One region of the Pseudolysinimonas sp. 10J20-29 genome, then DNA from elsewhere that is predicted to be linked to it. Evidence: predicted binding sites of a transcription regulator. Region 1 holds the regulator's gene; the other holds the start of a gene.
What was found. Region 1 encodes HspR, which represses chaperone genes until heat shock. Its sites were predicted from a motif close to AAGTTGAGTCNNNNNGACTCAACTT; they were not measured.

Region 1 (7,827 bases):
TCGACGGCGAGTTCTACCAGGTGGACGGCGCGATCGTCCGGCCGCTGCCGGTGCAGTCCGGCGGCATCCCGCTGTGGGTCGCGGGCGGCGGCGAGAAGGTGACGCTGCGCATCGCGGCGCAGTACGCGAACTACACGAACTTCGGCGGCTCCCCCGAGGTCTTCGCGCACAAGAGCGAGCTGCTGCGGGCGCACTGCGAGCGCCTCGGCACCGACTTCTCGGCCATCACGCGCTCCAGCAACTTCAACACGGTGATCGCCGAGACGGATGCGGAGGTGCAGGCGAAGCTGAACGACTACGAGGCGCGCCTCGGCCGCTTCCTCTCCGCCGACAAGGCCGCCGAGGTCGTCGCGCCGTACCGCGACGACTCGACGGACGCTCTCGCCGGCACCCCGGAGCAGATCGTCGAGGCGCTGCGCGCGCGCGAGGCGCTCGGGCTCGGCTACGCCATCCACTACTTCCCGGAGTCGGCCTACGACCGCTCCGGCGCCGCCCTCTTCGAGCGCACCGTCATCCCCGCCCTCGCCTGACCCCCGCCCGCGCCCGGGAAGGCGCGCGGGGGATCAGTCGTCGTCGCGGGGGGCGTGCGTGACCTGGAGCTCGTCGCCTGAAAGGTCGACGCGCACGGTGTCGCCGTCGCGCACCTCGCCCGAGAGCAGCGCGCGCGCCAGGTTGTCGTCGATCTCGTGCTGCATGAGGCGGCGAAGCGGTCGGGCGCCGTACACCGGGTCGAACCCGCGCTCGGCCAGCCAGGCCCGGGCATCCGGGGTGACGGCCAGCTGCAGTCGGCGCTCACTGAGTCGACGCTCGAGCCGATCGATGTACAGCGACACGATCTGCCCCAGGTCGTCCTTGCTGAGCGGCGCGAACACGACGATGTCGTCGAGCCGGTTCACGAACTCCGGCTTGAACGAGGTGCGCACGAGGTCGTGCACCGCCTCGACCTTGGTCGACCACTCGAGCGTCTGGTCGGTCAGGAAGTGGCTGCCCAGGTTCGAGGTGAGGATCAGGATCGTGTTGCGGAAGTCGACCGTGCGGCCCTGGCCGTCGGTGAGGCGCCCGTCGTCGAGCACCTGCAGCAGCACGTCGAAGACCTCGGGATGCGCCTTCTCGACCTCGTCGAGCAGGATCACCGAGTACGGGCGTCGCCGCACCGCCTCGGTCAGCTGTCCGCCCTGCTCGTAGCCGACGTAGCCGGGAGGGGCGCCGACGAGGCGCGAGACGGAGAACTTCTCGCCGTACTCGCTCATGTCGATTCGCACGAGAGCCTTCTCGTCGTCGAACAGGTACTCGGCGAGCGCCTTCGCCAGCTCGGTCTTGCCGACGCCGGTGGGCCCGAGGAACAGGAACGAGCCGGTCGGCCGGTCGGGGTCGGAGATGCCGGCGCGCGTACGGCGCACCGCCTCGCTGACCGCGCGCACCGCATCCTTCTGGCCGATCAGGCGCTTGCCGAGCTCGCCCTCCAGGTGCAGCAGCTTCTCGGTCTCGCCCTGCTGCAGCTTGGCGACCGGGATGCCGGTCCACGCCGCGACCACGGCGGCGATGTCCTCGTCGGTCACCTGGTCGTTGACCATGCGGGGGCCGCTCTGCTCGGCCTGCTCGGCCGCGGCGAGACGCTTCTCGATTCCCGGGATCGTCTCGTAGTTGAGCTTGGAGGCCTTCTGGTAGTCGCCCTCGCGCATCGCCTTGTCGAGTTCGATGCGGGTGTCGTTGAGCATGCTCTTCAGGTCGCCGACGGAGTGCAGCGTGCTCTTCTCGGCGTTCCAGCGCATCTGCAGCGCGTCGAGCTCCTTCTCCTTGACGCTCAGGTCGGCGCGCAGCTTCTCGAGGCGCTCCTTGGAGGCGGCGTCCTTCTCCTTCTTCAGCGCCAGCTCTTCGATGCGGAGCCGGTCGACGGCGCGCTTGAGCTCGTCGATCTCGACCGGGCTGGAGTCGATCTCCATCTTGAGCCGGCTCGCCGCCTCGTCGATCAGGTCGATCGCCTTGTCCGGCAGCTGCCGGGCGGTGATGTACCGATTGGAGAGGGAGGCGGCGGCGACCAGCGCGCTGTCGGCGATCGTCACCTTGTGGTGCGCCTCGTAGCGCTCCTTCAGGCCGCGCAGGATCGCGACGGTGTCTTCGACGCTCGGCTCGCCGACGTAGACCTGCTGGAAGCGGCGCTCGAGCGCGGCATCCTTCTCGATGAACTCGCGGTACTCGTTGAGGGTGGTGGCGCCGATCAGACGCAGCTCACCGCGGGCGAGCATCGGCTTCAGCATGTTGGCCGCCGCGACGCTGCCCTCACCGCCGCCGGCGCCCATGAGGGTGTGCAGCTCGTCGATGAAGGTGATGACCTTGCCGTCGGAGTCGTTGATCTCCTTGAGGACGGCCTTGAGCCGCTCCTCGAACTCGCCGCGGTATTTGGCTCCGGCGATGAGGGCGGCGAGGTCGAGCGAGACGAGCTGCTTGTCTTTCAGCGAGTCGGCGACGTCACCCGCGACGATGCGCTGGGCGAGGCCCTCGACGACGGCGGTCTTGCCGACGCCGGGCTCCCCGATGAGCACGGGGTTGTTCTTGGTGCGGCGGGTGAGCACCTGGCTGATGCGGCGGATCTCCGAGTCGCGCCCGATGACCGGGTCGAGCTTGCCGCTCTTGGCGATCTCGGTGAGGTTGACGCCGTACTGCTCGAGGGCGCTCTTCTGCTCCTCCTGGCTGGAGGGCGCGCCTTGCATGTTCGCCATGGTGCTCCAAACTTGAGTGCGTGTGACTCAAGTTTACACCCGGCGACGCGAGGCCGTCACTGTGAACTTGCTGGTGCGGTGCACCTGGCGGGTCGGTCCGACCACGCGCTCGAGCACGGCGCGGTGCCCGAGATGCGAGTTGAAGACCGTCCACAGCTCGCCGCCCGGGCGCAGCACGCGTGCGGCCCCCTCGAAGATCGCGCGCGAGACCCCCTCGTGCACGGCGGCGCCGCTGTGGAACGGCGGGTTCAGCACGATCAGGTCGGCGCTGGCGGGCGGCTGGGCCGCGAGTGCGGCATCGCGTTCGACCTCCACCTCGAGTCCGTTCGCCGCCATGGTGAGCCGCGCCGACTCGACGGCGGCGCTCGACTGGTCGCTCGCGAGCACCCGCGCCTCGGGGCGCAGTCGGGCGAGAGAGGCGGCGAGGATGCCGGTGCCGCAGCCCAGATCGATCGCCCGATCGAAGGCGGGAAGCCGATCGAACACGTCGAGCAGGGCGCGCGTGCCGATGTCGAGCGAGGTGCCGGCGAAGACACCTCCGGTCGCGACCACCCACAGGCCGAGCTCATCGTGGAACTCGCGACGAGGTTCGACGGCTCCGCCCGGCCGCGGACCGCGCGCGATCAAAAGACGGGACTTCTGCCGCGCGAGCGAGACGTCGAGCCGGTCGAAGTGCCGTCGCAGCACCTCGTTCATGCGCGGTGTCATGTGCTTGAGTCGCCCGCCCGCGATGACGACCACCTCGGGGTCGGCCTCCCGGGCGATCAGCGCCGCGATCTCCTCCAGTGCCTCCAACGATCGCGGCAGCCGCACGAGCACCAGCGTCGCGCCCGCGACGAGTTCGGCATCGAGCGGCAGCTGCCGGTAGTCGCCCGCGCCGTTCGCACGCAGCGCGAGCTCGCCGAGCAGGGCATCCTGATGCACCCGCACCCCGCTCGCCCCGCGGTCGAGCGCGCCGAGGGTGAGCGCGCCGTGGGTGTCGCCGATGATCGCCAGTCGCGAGGTCGCGAGCGCCGACCCGGCCTGGTCGAGCAGGTAGGCATCGGCGGCGTCCCAGGCGCGAAGCTCGGGCGCCTCGAAGTCGGGCCGTCGACGCAGGTCGTCGAACGAGAACATGAGGCGCCCAGTCTAGAGGCGCCCGGTCTCGAGGCGCCCGGTCTCGAGGCGCCCGTGCGGGAGGCGCCGGACTAGCTCGCCGACGCCGAGAGCACGCGCGTGGCCTCGCGCTCGGTGTCGTCGGTGTTGTTGACCAGGTCGCGCGATCCGCGCAGCTTCGCCGCGATGTGCTCGCCGACCGTGATCGGCTTGTAGAGCGGCTCCTCCCCCTCGGCGAGGATGCCCGGGAGCGTCGAGATCACGGCGTCGACGTCGCCGTCGAAGAAGTAGGCAGCCGAGCGGCGGCGGCGGATCGTGCCGTTGATCACCGGGGGCTTCACCCGGTGCAGGGTCGAGCGCCACTGGTCGTTCGTGAGACGCGCGGTCACGTCACCGAGGTTCACCAGCAGCGCACCCGGCAGCGGCGAGACGTCGTTCCAGCCGCCCTGGTCGTCGAGCACCTGGAGGCCCTTGACGTCGTCGGCCCACAGCAGCGTGACGATGCCGAAATCGGTGTGCTCGCCCATGCCGATCAGGTCGCCGTCGAGTTCGACCTTCGCGCCGTCCGGCAGCGCGTAGTTGTTCATGCGCAGCACGTCGAGCGAGTGGTCGGTCATGCCGGCGAGCGTGCCGGCCGGCAGGTGGAGCGCGTCCTCGAAGATGCGGATCATGACGTGCGCGACCGATCCGGCGTGCGTCATCCAGTTCTCGACGTCGGACTGGAACTCTTCGACCTCGGGCCAGATGTTCGCCGCGTAGTCGATCGGATCGAGTTCGACGTGCGGGTAGTCGGCCTGGGTGGCGCCGGTGTTGAACGCCTCGAAGAAGTCGTTCATGCGCTCGGCCTTCTCGACGCCGAGGCTGTAGCTGAGGCGCTCCGACTTCGGCGGGGAGTAGCCGCGGTTGATGCCCTTCGGCGCGCGGTAGCGCTTCTTCTCCTCGAGCGGCAGCGCGAAGAAGCGGTCGATGGCGCGGCCGAGCCGCTGCCAGGTCTCCAGCGGGATGCCGTGGCCGGTGATCTGCATGAAGCCGACCGTGCGGGCGGCCTCGTCGATCTGGCGGGCGATCTCGCGACGCTCCTCGTCGCTGCCCTCGCCGATGTAGGCGCTGATGTCGATCGCGGGGACGGCAAAGACGGACATGTAGGCTCTCCTCACGATCGCGATCCGAGGGATTGCGGCTGATAGGTATTGGTTATCGCTATCTTGTCCGATTCCCCGCGCGAACAGGTTTCCGACGCGTTACAGATCGATGAGAACGACCGCGTCCTCGGCGTCATCGGCACCGCGATCGCCGACGCGCGGGCCGCCGCGGGCCTCTCGATGCGAGAACTCGCCCGCCGCGCCAAGGTCAGCCAGCCATTCCTCAGCCAGGTCGAGCGCGGCCGCACCGTTCCCTCGCTGCTGACGCTGTACCGCATCGCCGGCGCCCTCGAGATCTCGCCGAGCTCGCTGATGCCCGCGATCGGCGGGGAGAGCGAGACCCTCGTCGTCCGCGCCGACGAGGGCGCCCGGCTGCCGGTGAGTGACCGCACCGACGCCGCCGTCGGCCGACTGCTCGCCGCGGGACCCGATCACCGGCTCGAGGTCGTCGAGTACCGCATCCGGCCCGGCGAGGACCTCGGCGGCTGGTTCGAGTCCACCGGGGAGATGACCGTCTACCTCGTCGACGGCTCGCTCGACGTCGAGGTCGAGCAGGTCGGACAGTGGACGCTGGCCGCGGGCGACGCGATCACGCATCCAGCGGATCGCCCGCACCGCTGGCGGCCCGGCCCGGACGGCGCGACCGTGCTGCTGGCGCTCGCCCGCGAGATCGGCACCGCCCAGCCGGGGCGGCGCAGCGTCGAGGGCTGAGCCTCAGTCGCTCGGCGGCAGCATCGGCCGCCAGACGACGACCTGGTTGCGCTTCACGCGCGTGCCCGCCCGCAGGCTCACCACGTCGCCGCGCGCGCCCGCCGCGAACACACGACGGCCGGGGCGATTGAGCAGCTCATCGGCGAGGGCGCCCTCGAGCTCCCGCACGCGCTCGGTGAGCGCCTCGACCTCATTCTCGAGCTCGAGAATGCGCCGGATGCCCTCCAGGTTGAGCCCCTCGGAGCTCAGCCGGGCGATCTCGCGCAGCTGCACCACGTCGCGCATCGAGTAGCGCCGCGACTGGCCGGCGGTGCGGCGCGGGCTGACCAGCCCCATGCGGTCGTACTGCCGCAGCGTCTGAGGATGCATCCCGCTCAGCTCGGCCGCGACGGCAATCGCGAACAGCGGGCTGTTCTCGTCAACGGTCATCGCGTCCCCCGTGCCTTATGCGTTCCGAGCTCGACTCAGCAGATCATCTCGCGGATTCTCGGCCGGCATCGCCGCCGCGAAGTCATCCAGCGCCTGACGCGCCTTGTCCGGCAGATGGCTCGGCACCGCCACCACGACGGTGGCGAGCAGGTCGCCAGTGCCCTTCGCCGTAACGACGCCGCGGCCCTTGACGCGCAGCACCCGCCCGCTCGGCGTTCCGGGGGCGACTCGCAGGCGCACCGGGTCGCCGTCGAGGGTCGGAACCTCGATCGTCGCGCCATTGACCGCCTCGACGAACGTGACCGGGACATCGACGCGCAGGTTCAGGCCGTCGCGGGTGAACACCGGATGCGGGCGCACCGAGACGGCGATCACCAGGTCGCCGGGCTGTCCGCCGTCCGGGCTCGGCGAACCGGCCCCGCGGACGCGGATCTTCTGACCGTCGGCCACCCCCGAGGGGATCTTCGCCTTGGTCGTGCGTCCGCTCTGCATCTGGATGCTCACGGTGGTGCCGTGGATCGCGTCGAGGAAGTCGATCGTCGTCGCGCCGACCGCGTCGGCGCCCTTGGTGGGGCCGCCGAATCCGCGGTAGCCGCCGCTCGAGGTGCCGAAGCCGCCGGCGCTGGCTCCGCCGAACATGCCGCCCAGCAGGTCCTCGAACTCGGACTGGCGCGCGCTCGCGCGACGGCCGCCGCGCGGACCGCCCGGCTGACCGAACAGGCCGCTGAACACGTCGTCGAAGCCGCCCTGGGGGCCGCCGGCGGTGAACCGCGCACCGCCGGCGCCCATGGCGCGCATCTGGTCGTACTCGGCGCGCTGCTCCGGATCGGAGAGCACCGTGTACGCCTCGCTGACCTCTTTGAACCGCGCCTCGGCCTTCGCATCGCCCGGATTGGAGTCCGGGTGATACTGCCGAGCCAGCTTGCGATAGACCTTCTTCAGCTCGGCATCGGAGGCATCCTTCGACGTGCCCAGCACGGCGTAGAAGTCCTTCTCGAACCAGTCCTGACTGGCCATCGGATCTCCGCTCGTTCTATTCGGGGACGCTGACGGCGACCTTGGCCGCGCGAATGAGCCGCTCGCCGAGGGCGTAGCCGGGCTCGATCACATCGGCCACGGTGTTCACCGTCACCTCCGCGCTCGGGAGCTGCACGAGGGCCTCGTGGAGCTTCGGGTCGAAGGGCTCGCCCTTCTCGCCGACGCGCCGCAGCCCGTACTTCTCGAAGCCCGCACGGATCTTCTGCGACACGATCGTGAGCGGGCTGCCCTCGACCAGGTCGCCGTGCGCGTCCGCGCGATCGAGGTCGTCGATCGCGGGAAGCAGCGAGCGGATCACCTCGGCGATGACCGCCTCGCGGTTCGCCTGGCGGTCGCGCTCCACCCGGGTGCGGAAGTTCTTGAGCTCGGCCTCGGCACGAGCGGCCCGCTCGCGGTACTCCGCGACCAGGTCCCGCTCGGCCTCGGCCAGCAGCTCAAGATCGGCGTCGCTCAGCTCGACATCGGCGTCCTCCGCCGCGATCAGGTCCTCGACTCCGTCGACCTCGGCGGTGGCGCCGTCCTCCGACGCCACCTCCTCGGTCGACTCCTCGGGCGCCTCATCGGGCGTCGTGGGCTCGTCGTTGTTGCTTCGCTCGTCCGACATGACTACTTCTTGGGCTCCTCGTCGTCGACGATCTCCGCGTCGACGATGTCGTCCTCACCGGGCTGCTCGGCGGCGGGCTCGCCCGCCT
Region 2 (7,827 bases), 350 kb from region 1:
GTCCCCTGACAGTCTCCCGAAAGGACGCGGCGTGGTCGACAAGATCAAGGTCGAAGGCAAGGTCGTCGAACTCGACGGCGACGAGATGACGCGGATCATCTGGCAGTTCATCAAGGACCGCCTGATCCACCCCTACCTCGACATTGAGCTCGAATACTACGACCTCGGCATCGAGCACCGTGACGCCACCGACGACCAGGTCACGGTCGACGCGGCGCACGCGATCCAGAAGCACGGCGTCGGCGTCAAGTGCGCGACGATCACGCCCGACGAGGCGCGCGTCGAGGAGTTCGGCCTGAAGAAGATGTGGCGCAGCCCCAACGGCACGATCCGCAACATCCTCGGCGGCGTCATCTTCCGCGAGCCGATCATCATCTCGAACATCCCGCGACTGGTTCCCGGGTGGAACAAGCCGATCATCATCGGCCGCCACGCCTTCGGCGACCAGTACCGCGCCACCGACTTCGTGTTCAAGGGCAAGGGCAAGCTCACGGTCGAGTTCGCGCCCGAGGACGGCTCCGAGCCGATGAAGTTCGAGGTCTACGACGCGCCCGATGACGGCATCGCGCAGGTGCAGTACAACCAGGATGCGTCGATCCGCGACTTCGCGCGCGCCTCGCTGAACTACGGCCTGGCCCGCAAGTACCCGGTCTACCTCTCGACGAAGAACACGATCCTGAAGGCCTACGACGGCCGGTTCAAGGACATCTTCCAGGAGATCTACGACGCCGAGTTCAAGGACCAGTTCGAGGCCGCCGGCATCTCCTACGAGCACCGCCTCATCGACGACATGGTCGCCTCGGCCATGAAGTGGGAGGGCGGCTACGTCTGGGCCTGCAAGAACTACGACGGCGACGTGCAGTCCGACACCGTCGCGCAGGGCTTCGGCTCGCTCGGCCTGATGACGAGCGTGCTCACCACGCCCGACGGCGCGATCGTGGAGGCGGAGGCGGCGCACGGCACCGTCACGCGTCACTACCGCCAGCACCAGCAGGGCAAGCCCACCTCGACCAACCCGATCGCCTCGATCTTCGCGTGGACGCGGGGCCTCATGCACCGCGGCAAGCTCGACGGCAACCAGGCGCTGATCACCTTCGCCGAGACGCTCGAGAACGTCGTCATCACGACGGTCGAGAGCGGCAAGATGACGAAGGACCTGGCGCTGCTGGTCGGCCCCGAGCAGGAATGGCAGACCACCGAGGACTTCCTCGCGACGCTCGACGAGAACCTCAAGGCCCGCCTGGGCTAGTCGCCCCGCGACGGCTTCGTCGTCAGCGCCCGTGCCTCCGCGCGGGCGCTGACGCCGTTAACGACGCCGCGCCCCGGCGTGCCGCCGGGAACCCGAGTAGCGTCGAGGCATCCGCAGCGCGGACGTGCTGCGGAGACGACGACCGATTCGCGGAGGTTCTCATGGCACGCATCCTGGTGATCGGCGGTCACGGCAAGGTGGCGCTGCTGCTCGCGCCGATCCTGGCGGAGCGCGGCGACGCCGTCTCGGCGGTGATCCGCAACCCGGAGCACGCGGGCGAGGTGGAGGCGCGCGGAGCCACCCCGGTCGTCTGCGACATCGAGGCGGCGGATGTCGACGAACTGGCCGCGCTCGCGCAGGGACACGACGCGGTCGTCTGGTCGGCGGGCGCGGGCGGCGGCGATCCGGAGCGCACCTACGCCGTCGATCGGGATGCGGCGATCCGCATGATGGACGCTGCGCTCGCCGCGGGCGTCTCCCGATTCGTGATGGTTTCGTACTTCGGGGCCGGAGCCGATCATGGAGTGCCCGACGACAACCCCTTCTTCGCATACGCGGAGTCGAAGTCGACCGCCGACCAGTTCCTGCGGGCGAGCGCGCTGGACTGGACGATTCTGGCGCCCAGCAGCCTGACCCTCGACGAGCCGACCGGGGAGATTGACGCCGAGGCCGAGAGCGCCGGGTCGGTGAGCCGGGGCGATGTCGCCGCGGTGATCGCTCAGACCCTGGTCGAGCCGCGCACGATCCACCGCACGATCCGGTTCAACACGGGCCGCACCCCGATCGCCGAGGCGCTGCAGGCCTGATCTGCCGCGACCCGCACCGGCGCGAACGGAAACGGACCCGGATGCGGGGGGAGCATCCGGGTCCGCGTGAGGGGGCGGCCGCGGCCGCGACCTCGGCCTAGGCCTTGACCTCGGCCTTGCCCGAGTGCTTGGCCTGGATCTCGATCTTGCGCGGCTTGGCCTCCTCCGCCACCGGGATCAGCACGCTCAGCACGCCGTTCTCGTAGCTCGCCGAGATCTTGGCGGTGTCGATGCCCTGTCCCAGGTTCAGCTGGCGCAGGAAGCTGCCGGCCGGACGCTCGCGCGTGAGCCACTTGACGCCCTCCTGCGAGCGCGGGGTGCGCTCGGCGCGGATGGTCAGCAGTTGGCCATCGACGTCCATGTCGACGCTGCCCGGGTCGACGCCGGGAAGGTCGGCGGTGAGCACGTAGTGGTCGCCGTCGCGGTAGAGATCCATCGGCATGAGGCGGGGGCCCTGGCGGCTGTCGAGCAGTCGCTCGGTCGCGCGGTCCAGCTCACGGAAGGGGTCGAAGAGAAGTGTCATCGGGTCCTCCTGCAGATAACTGAAGAGTTGAGTCACCGTGACTCAACTGTTCATAAATTAGCACTCTCCGCCTGAGAGTGCCAGCCGAGTCGGCTTGGGATCTGCCGTGGACGCGGGCGGCGAAAACCCTGGTCAGGGGAGCCTGCGCTTACTGGCAGTCGGGGCCGGAGAGGCGTAGACAAGGAGCATGAGACGCGTCGTGGGCTTCTTCGTCCGGTACCCGCTGGTGGGCGTCACCCTGGCCGTGGGCGTCGTCGGACTCGTGCTGCTGGCGACACCGCTGAGCGCGGCGGTGCCGTGGCTCGTCGGCGGATTCGCGGCGCTCGTGGCGCTGCGCGAAGGCATCAGCATGGTGCGAAGCCTGCTGCGCCGCGAGTTCGGACTCGACCTGCTGGCGCTCATCGCGATCGTCAGCACGATCGCCGTGGGCGAGTACTGGGCCGCGTTGATCGTCGTGCTGATGCTCACCGGCGGCGAGGCGCTCGAGGACTTCGCCGCGGGACGCGCGAACCGGGAGCTCAAGGCGCTGCTCGACCGCAGCCCGCAGATCGCCCACCGGGTCGACGGCGACGCGCTTGTCGACGTCGCGGCCGACGACGTGCGGGTGGGGGACCGCATCCTCGTGCGCCCCTCCGAGGTGATCCCGGTCGACGGCGTGCTGATCAGCGCCTCGGGAACCTTCGACGAGTCGTCGATCACGGGGGAGAGCCTCCCCGTCGATCGGCAGCGCGGTGAGGCGGTGTCGAGCGGCGCCGTCAACGGCGCCGGCGTGGTCGAGATCGAGGCGACGACGCTCGCCGCCGACAGCCAGTACCAGCGCATCGTCGCGCTCGTGCGCGAGGCGACCGCCAGCACGGCGCCGCTCGTGCGACTGGCGGACCGCTACGCGGTGCCGTTCACGATCGTCTCGCTGGGCCTCGCCGCGCTCGGCTGGGCGATCTCCGGCGATCCGGTGCGCTTCGCCGAGGTGCTTGTCGTCGCGACCCCGTGCCCGCTGCTGATCGCGGCCCCGGTGGCGTTCATGGGCGGAATGGGCCGGGCGGCCAAGGAGGGCATCGTCATGAAGTCCGCCGGCTCGCTGGAGACCCTCGCCCGCGTGCGCACGGCCGTCTTCGACAAGACCGGCACGCTGACAAGCGGGATGCCCGAGCTGGTGCGCGTCGAGCTCGCCGGCGAGCTCTCCGAGCGGGAGCTCCTCGGGCTGGTCGGCGCCGCCGAGCGCGCCTCCAGTCACGTGCTGGCGCAGGCGCTCCGTGCGGCGATCGCGGCGCGCGGCATCGCCGAGCCGCCGGTCGGCGAGGCGGAGGAGGTCGCGACGACCGGGGTGCGGGCGATCGTCGGCGGCCGCACGGTCCTCGTTGGCAAGCCCGCCTTCGTGGCGGAGAGCGTCGTAGGCCTGGAGCGGGCGACCCTCGAGCCCGGCGAGGCGGCTGTCTACGTCGGCGTCGACGGCACGTTCGCGGGGGCCGTCATTCTGCGCGACCGGCCGCGACCCGAGGCGCGGGAGACGCTGGCCACGCTGGCGGCGCTCGGCATCCAACGCACCCTCGTCGTCACCGGCGATGTGAGCGACACCGCCGAGTCGATCGCCGCCGAGGTCGGCATCGGGGAGGTGCACGCGGAGTGCCGCCCCGAGGACAAGGTGCGGATCCTGCGGGAGCTTCCCGAGCGTCCCGTCATGATGACCGGCGACGGCGTCAACGATGCGCCGGTGCTCGCCGTCGCCGAGGTGGGCATCGCGCTGGGCGCGCGCGGCACGACCGTCGCGAGCGAGTCCGCCGACATCGTGCTGCTGCTCGACGACCTGCACGGCGTCGCGCGCGCCGTCGCGATCGGCCAGCGCACCGTGTCGATCGCGCTGCAGAGCATCTGGATCGGCATCGCGATCAGCATCGGGCTCATGCTGTTCGCGCTCACCGGCTCGCTGCCCGCGATCGTCGGGGCGGGGCTCCAGGAGGTCGTCGACCTCGTCGCCATCCTGGCGGCGCTGCGCGCCCTGCGACCCGGACAGCGCGAGAAGTCAGTAGCCCAGGAACACGTCCGTGCGGGGGTGTCGGACACCCGCGCGATGGAGGGTGCGGCGCAGGGCTCCCACGAGTGACGGCGGGCCCGACAGGTACGCGGTGCGCGCGGGGGCGTCGGGCACGGCGGCCAGAATCGCCTCGGCGCTCAGGCGATCCGGGCCGATCCAGCTCCACCCCGGCCGCAGCTCGGCGGGCTCGTCGGGGGAGGCGATGACGACGCGCGCGCCGCTGCGCTCCAGCTCGGGCAGGTAGGCGAGCTCCGCGCTGTCGGAGACCGCGTAGACCACGACGACGTCCGGCGCGACACCGCGCGCCCGACCGTCGGCCGCCAGCTGCTCCAGGTGTCCGATGAACGGCGTGATGCCGATCCCGCCCGCGACCAGCAGCAGGGGCGCGGCGGGGTCGCGGGGCAGCACGAAGTCGCCGCCGACCGAGGTCGCGCCGAGGCGCGCGCCCGGTTCGAGCGCGAGCAGGCGCTGCTTGAAGCTGGAGGCGGGCGGCGTCACGCGCACGCCGATCTTGAGCCGATCGTCCGCGGCGGAGGCGATGCTGAACATCCGTCGATCGCCGCGACCGTCGGCCCGCCGATGCGGCAGAGCGAGCTCGATGAACTGACCCGCCGTGAAGCGCACCGGCGCGAGCGGCCGCAGCTCGAACTCCCAGCTCGTCGGGGTCAGCTGGCGCTTGGACAGGAGCTCCAGGCGGATTCCGCGGCGCTGGCCGAGCAGGAACGAGACGGCGTTGCCGACGATCAGCGCGAACTCCGGCGTCGAGCTGATCGGGCCGAGCGTGAGCGCTCCGAGCTCGAGCGAGCCCGTCGAGAAGGGCACGCTCAGGATCACGGCGACCAGCGCGCCGATGACGACCTGCTGGCGCCGCCGCGGCGGCAGCGTGAGCGGCTCGCTCAGCATGAAGCCGACGAAGAAGATCAGGGGCGACGAGGCGAGCGCGAAGCCGAGCGCGGTGCCGAGGTCCGAGCCGGCGCTGAGGTACCGGGTCAGCAGGATCGCGGTGGCGACCGCCACGGCGACCGCGCCGAGGGGCAGATGGCGCGTCCGGAACAGGATGAGCGCCGCCGCAATCGCGACGAGCGGCAGCAGCGGCGGCGTGCCTACCCACCAGGTCGCCGTCGTGAGCCCGAACACGCCGGCGATGAAGACGCCCGTCGCGGCGGGGTTGAACAGGTGACGCCCGCGCACCGCCAGCAGGTACTTGCTGGACGCGGCGATCACCCCGGCGCCCGCGCTCGCCGCCAGGCTCCACGGGTCCAGGCTCGCCGGAAGGATGAAGAACACCAGCAGGGCCGTGATCGTCGACGAGTCGTAGTGCGGGCTCACGCGCGCGATGCGGGCGGCGGCGAGGTTGGCGGCGTGGGTGGCGACGAGCAGCACCGCGAGCGAGCCGAGCAGTTCGAGCGGCGTGAAGGCGAGCTCGCCGAACGCGGCGAGTCCGAGCGCCGCGATCACGAGCACGCTGAGGCTCGCGATCACCAGCCGGTAGGTCGTCAGGTGGCCGAGAAGTCGATCGAGGGGGGTGATCACAGGAAGAGCTCTCCGGGGAAGTCGGCGGAGACGTCGAAGCGTCCGTCGGCGAACAGTCTGACGTGTTCCACGCGGTGGCGCCGGAGGAAGTCCGGGTCGACGTCGAAGAACAGCGCGGTGGCGGCGCCGTCGGCGACGAGCGCCGAATCGGCGATCGCCCAGGTCGCCACGACGTGCGGGGTCGGCAGGCCCGTGATCGCGTCCAGCACGTGATGGTTCACGTCGGCCCAGCGCCGACGATTGGTGGCGCTGGCGCACAGCGCGCGGCGGCCGGGCTCCGCGACGCCGACCGCGCGCCGCGGATCGGCGGGGTGCTCGAGGGCGATCCGCAGCTCGAGGTCGCCGCGGCCGCGCAGGTCGCCGCTGGCGTCGATCAGGTACTCGGCGATGTCGGCGAGGTCCAGCAGCTCGGCCACCAGGTCGACGAGGTAGCCCTTGCCGGCGGCGCCGACATCCAGCAGCGCGCCCGCCGCGGTCTCCAGGTGCTCGCCGTCCCAGGCGAGGACGTCATCCCAGGCGGGCACGGCGGTCTCCGCTGCCAGGCGCAGCTCGGAGCTGGCGCCGTAGCCGAGCCGGTCGAGCTGCCGGGCCACGAGCGGCGACACCCGCCCCGCGGTGGCCTCGTACAGCTCGCGGTAGAGGCCGATCAGCGGCGGTGCGTCGGCGGGCAGCCGGTAGCGGCCGGCGGCGGTCGCGATCCGGTGCACGAGCGAGTCCATCCGGAACCGCGACCAGTCGCGATCGAACCGGTCGATGCGCGTCGACACCGCGGCGGCGAGCGTCTCCGGGAGCGGCGCGCGCGTGTCGATGCGCCACGCCGTGCCGATCGCCTCGAACCGCCAGGCGACGGGGAGCGGGTCGACGATCAGCTGTCGAGCGCTTCCGACTTGATGGCGTCCAGGGCCGTCATGAAGCCCTCGGTCGTGAGGGAGGCGCCGGCCACCCGCGAGACGGAGATCTCGTCGAGGGCGACGCCGACGACCTCGCTCGCGATGCCCGCGGCGAACTGCGATTGGAACTCCTCGGCCTGCGGGTCTGTCGCGTCGCCGGTCACGTTGACCGCGGTCACCACATCGTCCAACAGCGACACCGTGACGACGATCGACTCGGCGCCGCTGGGAGCCTGGTAGTCGCCGGTCGCCGTGTACTCGCCGTCGGCATAGCCGCCGGACCCGGTCGTCGTGGCCGCGTCGCTGGCGGTCGCGCATCCGCTGAGGGCGACGGTGATGCCGAGGCCGGCGACGCCGACGGATGCGAGACGGGGGTGGGAGGTCATCGGGGCTCCTGGGGTGGTCGGGGGCTCTGGTGTACGGGCACCAGCCTTTCAGTCCGGCGCCCCGGTTCGCTGTGCGGAGGCCGCGAGGCTGTTATGGGCTGCCGATGAATCCGGCGGCGAGGTCAGGCGGGGATGCGCTCCCCGCGCGCCCAGACCGCGTCGACATTCCAGTCCTCGTCCAGCACCACCAGATCGGCGGCGAATCCGGGGGCGAGGCGTCCCAGGGTGCCGTCCAGACCGAGCACGCGCGCGGGGGTCGAGGTAAGCGCGGCGACCGCATCGGCGGGAGGCACCTGCGCGGCGGTGATGGCGGTGCGCAGGGCGACATCGAGCGTCAGCGTCGAGCCGGCGAGCGTGTCGGTGCCGTTGAGGACGGCCCGGCCGTCCTTGACCACGACGTTGAGCGAC

Region 2: the regulator HspR is predicted to act here: its motif matches at 2,603-2,627, upstream of AC0L6Y_RS10220 (Hsp20/alpha crystallin family protein).

The regions. Positions count from the first base shown of each region.
Region 1 is NZ_CM147917.1:2,461,951-2,469,777, forward strand. Features, by position in the region: gene AC0L6Y_RS11920 (LLM class F420-dependent oxidoreductase) at 1-530, shown strand, start outside; gene AC0L6Y_RS11925 (ATP-dependent Clp protease ATP-binding subunit) at 564-2,720, opposite strand; gene AC0L6Y_RS11930 (class I SAM-dependent methyltransferase) at 2,754-3,836, opposite strand; gene AC0L6Y_RS11935 (isopenicillin N synthase family dioxygenase) at 3,908-4,957, opposite strand; gene AC0L6Y_RS11940 (helix-turn-helix domain-containing protein) at 5,021-5,668, shown strand; gene AC0L6Y_RS11945 (heat shock protein transcriptional repressor HspR) at 5,672-6,097, opposite strand; gene AC0L6Y_RS11950 (DnaJ C-terminal domain-containing protein) at 6,113-7,114, opposite strand; gene AC0L6Y_RS11955 (nucleotide exchange factor GrpE) at 7,131-7,739, opposite strand; gene dnaK (molecular chaperone DnaK) at 7,742-7,827, opposite strand, start outside.
Region 2 is NZ_CM147917.1:2,112,303-2,120,129, reverse strand. Features, by position in the region: gene AC0L6Y_RS10230 (NADP-dependent isocitrate dehydrogenase) at 86-1,249, shown strand; gene AC0L6Y_RS10225 (SDR family oxidoreductase) at 1,411-2,055, shown strand; gene AC0L6Y_RS10220 (Hsp20/alpha crystallin family protein) at 2,153-2,578, opposite strand; gene AC0L6Y_RS10215 (heavy metal translocating P-type ATPase) at 2,766-4,679, shown strand; gene AC0L6Y_RS10210 (ferredoxin--NADP reductase) at 4,599-6,143, opposite strand; gene AC0L6Y_RS10205 (FAD:protein FMN transferase) at 6,140-6,910, opposite strand; gene AC0L6Y_RS10200 (hypothetical protein) at 7,009-7,419, opposite strand; gene nagA (N-acetylglucosamine-6-phosphate deacetylase) at 7,542-7,827, opposite strand, start outside.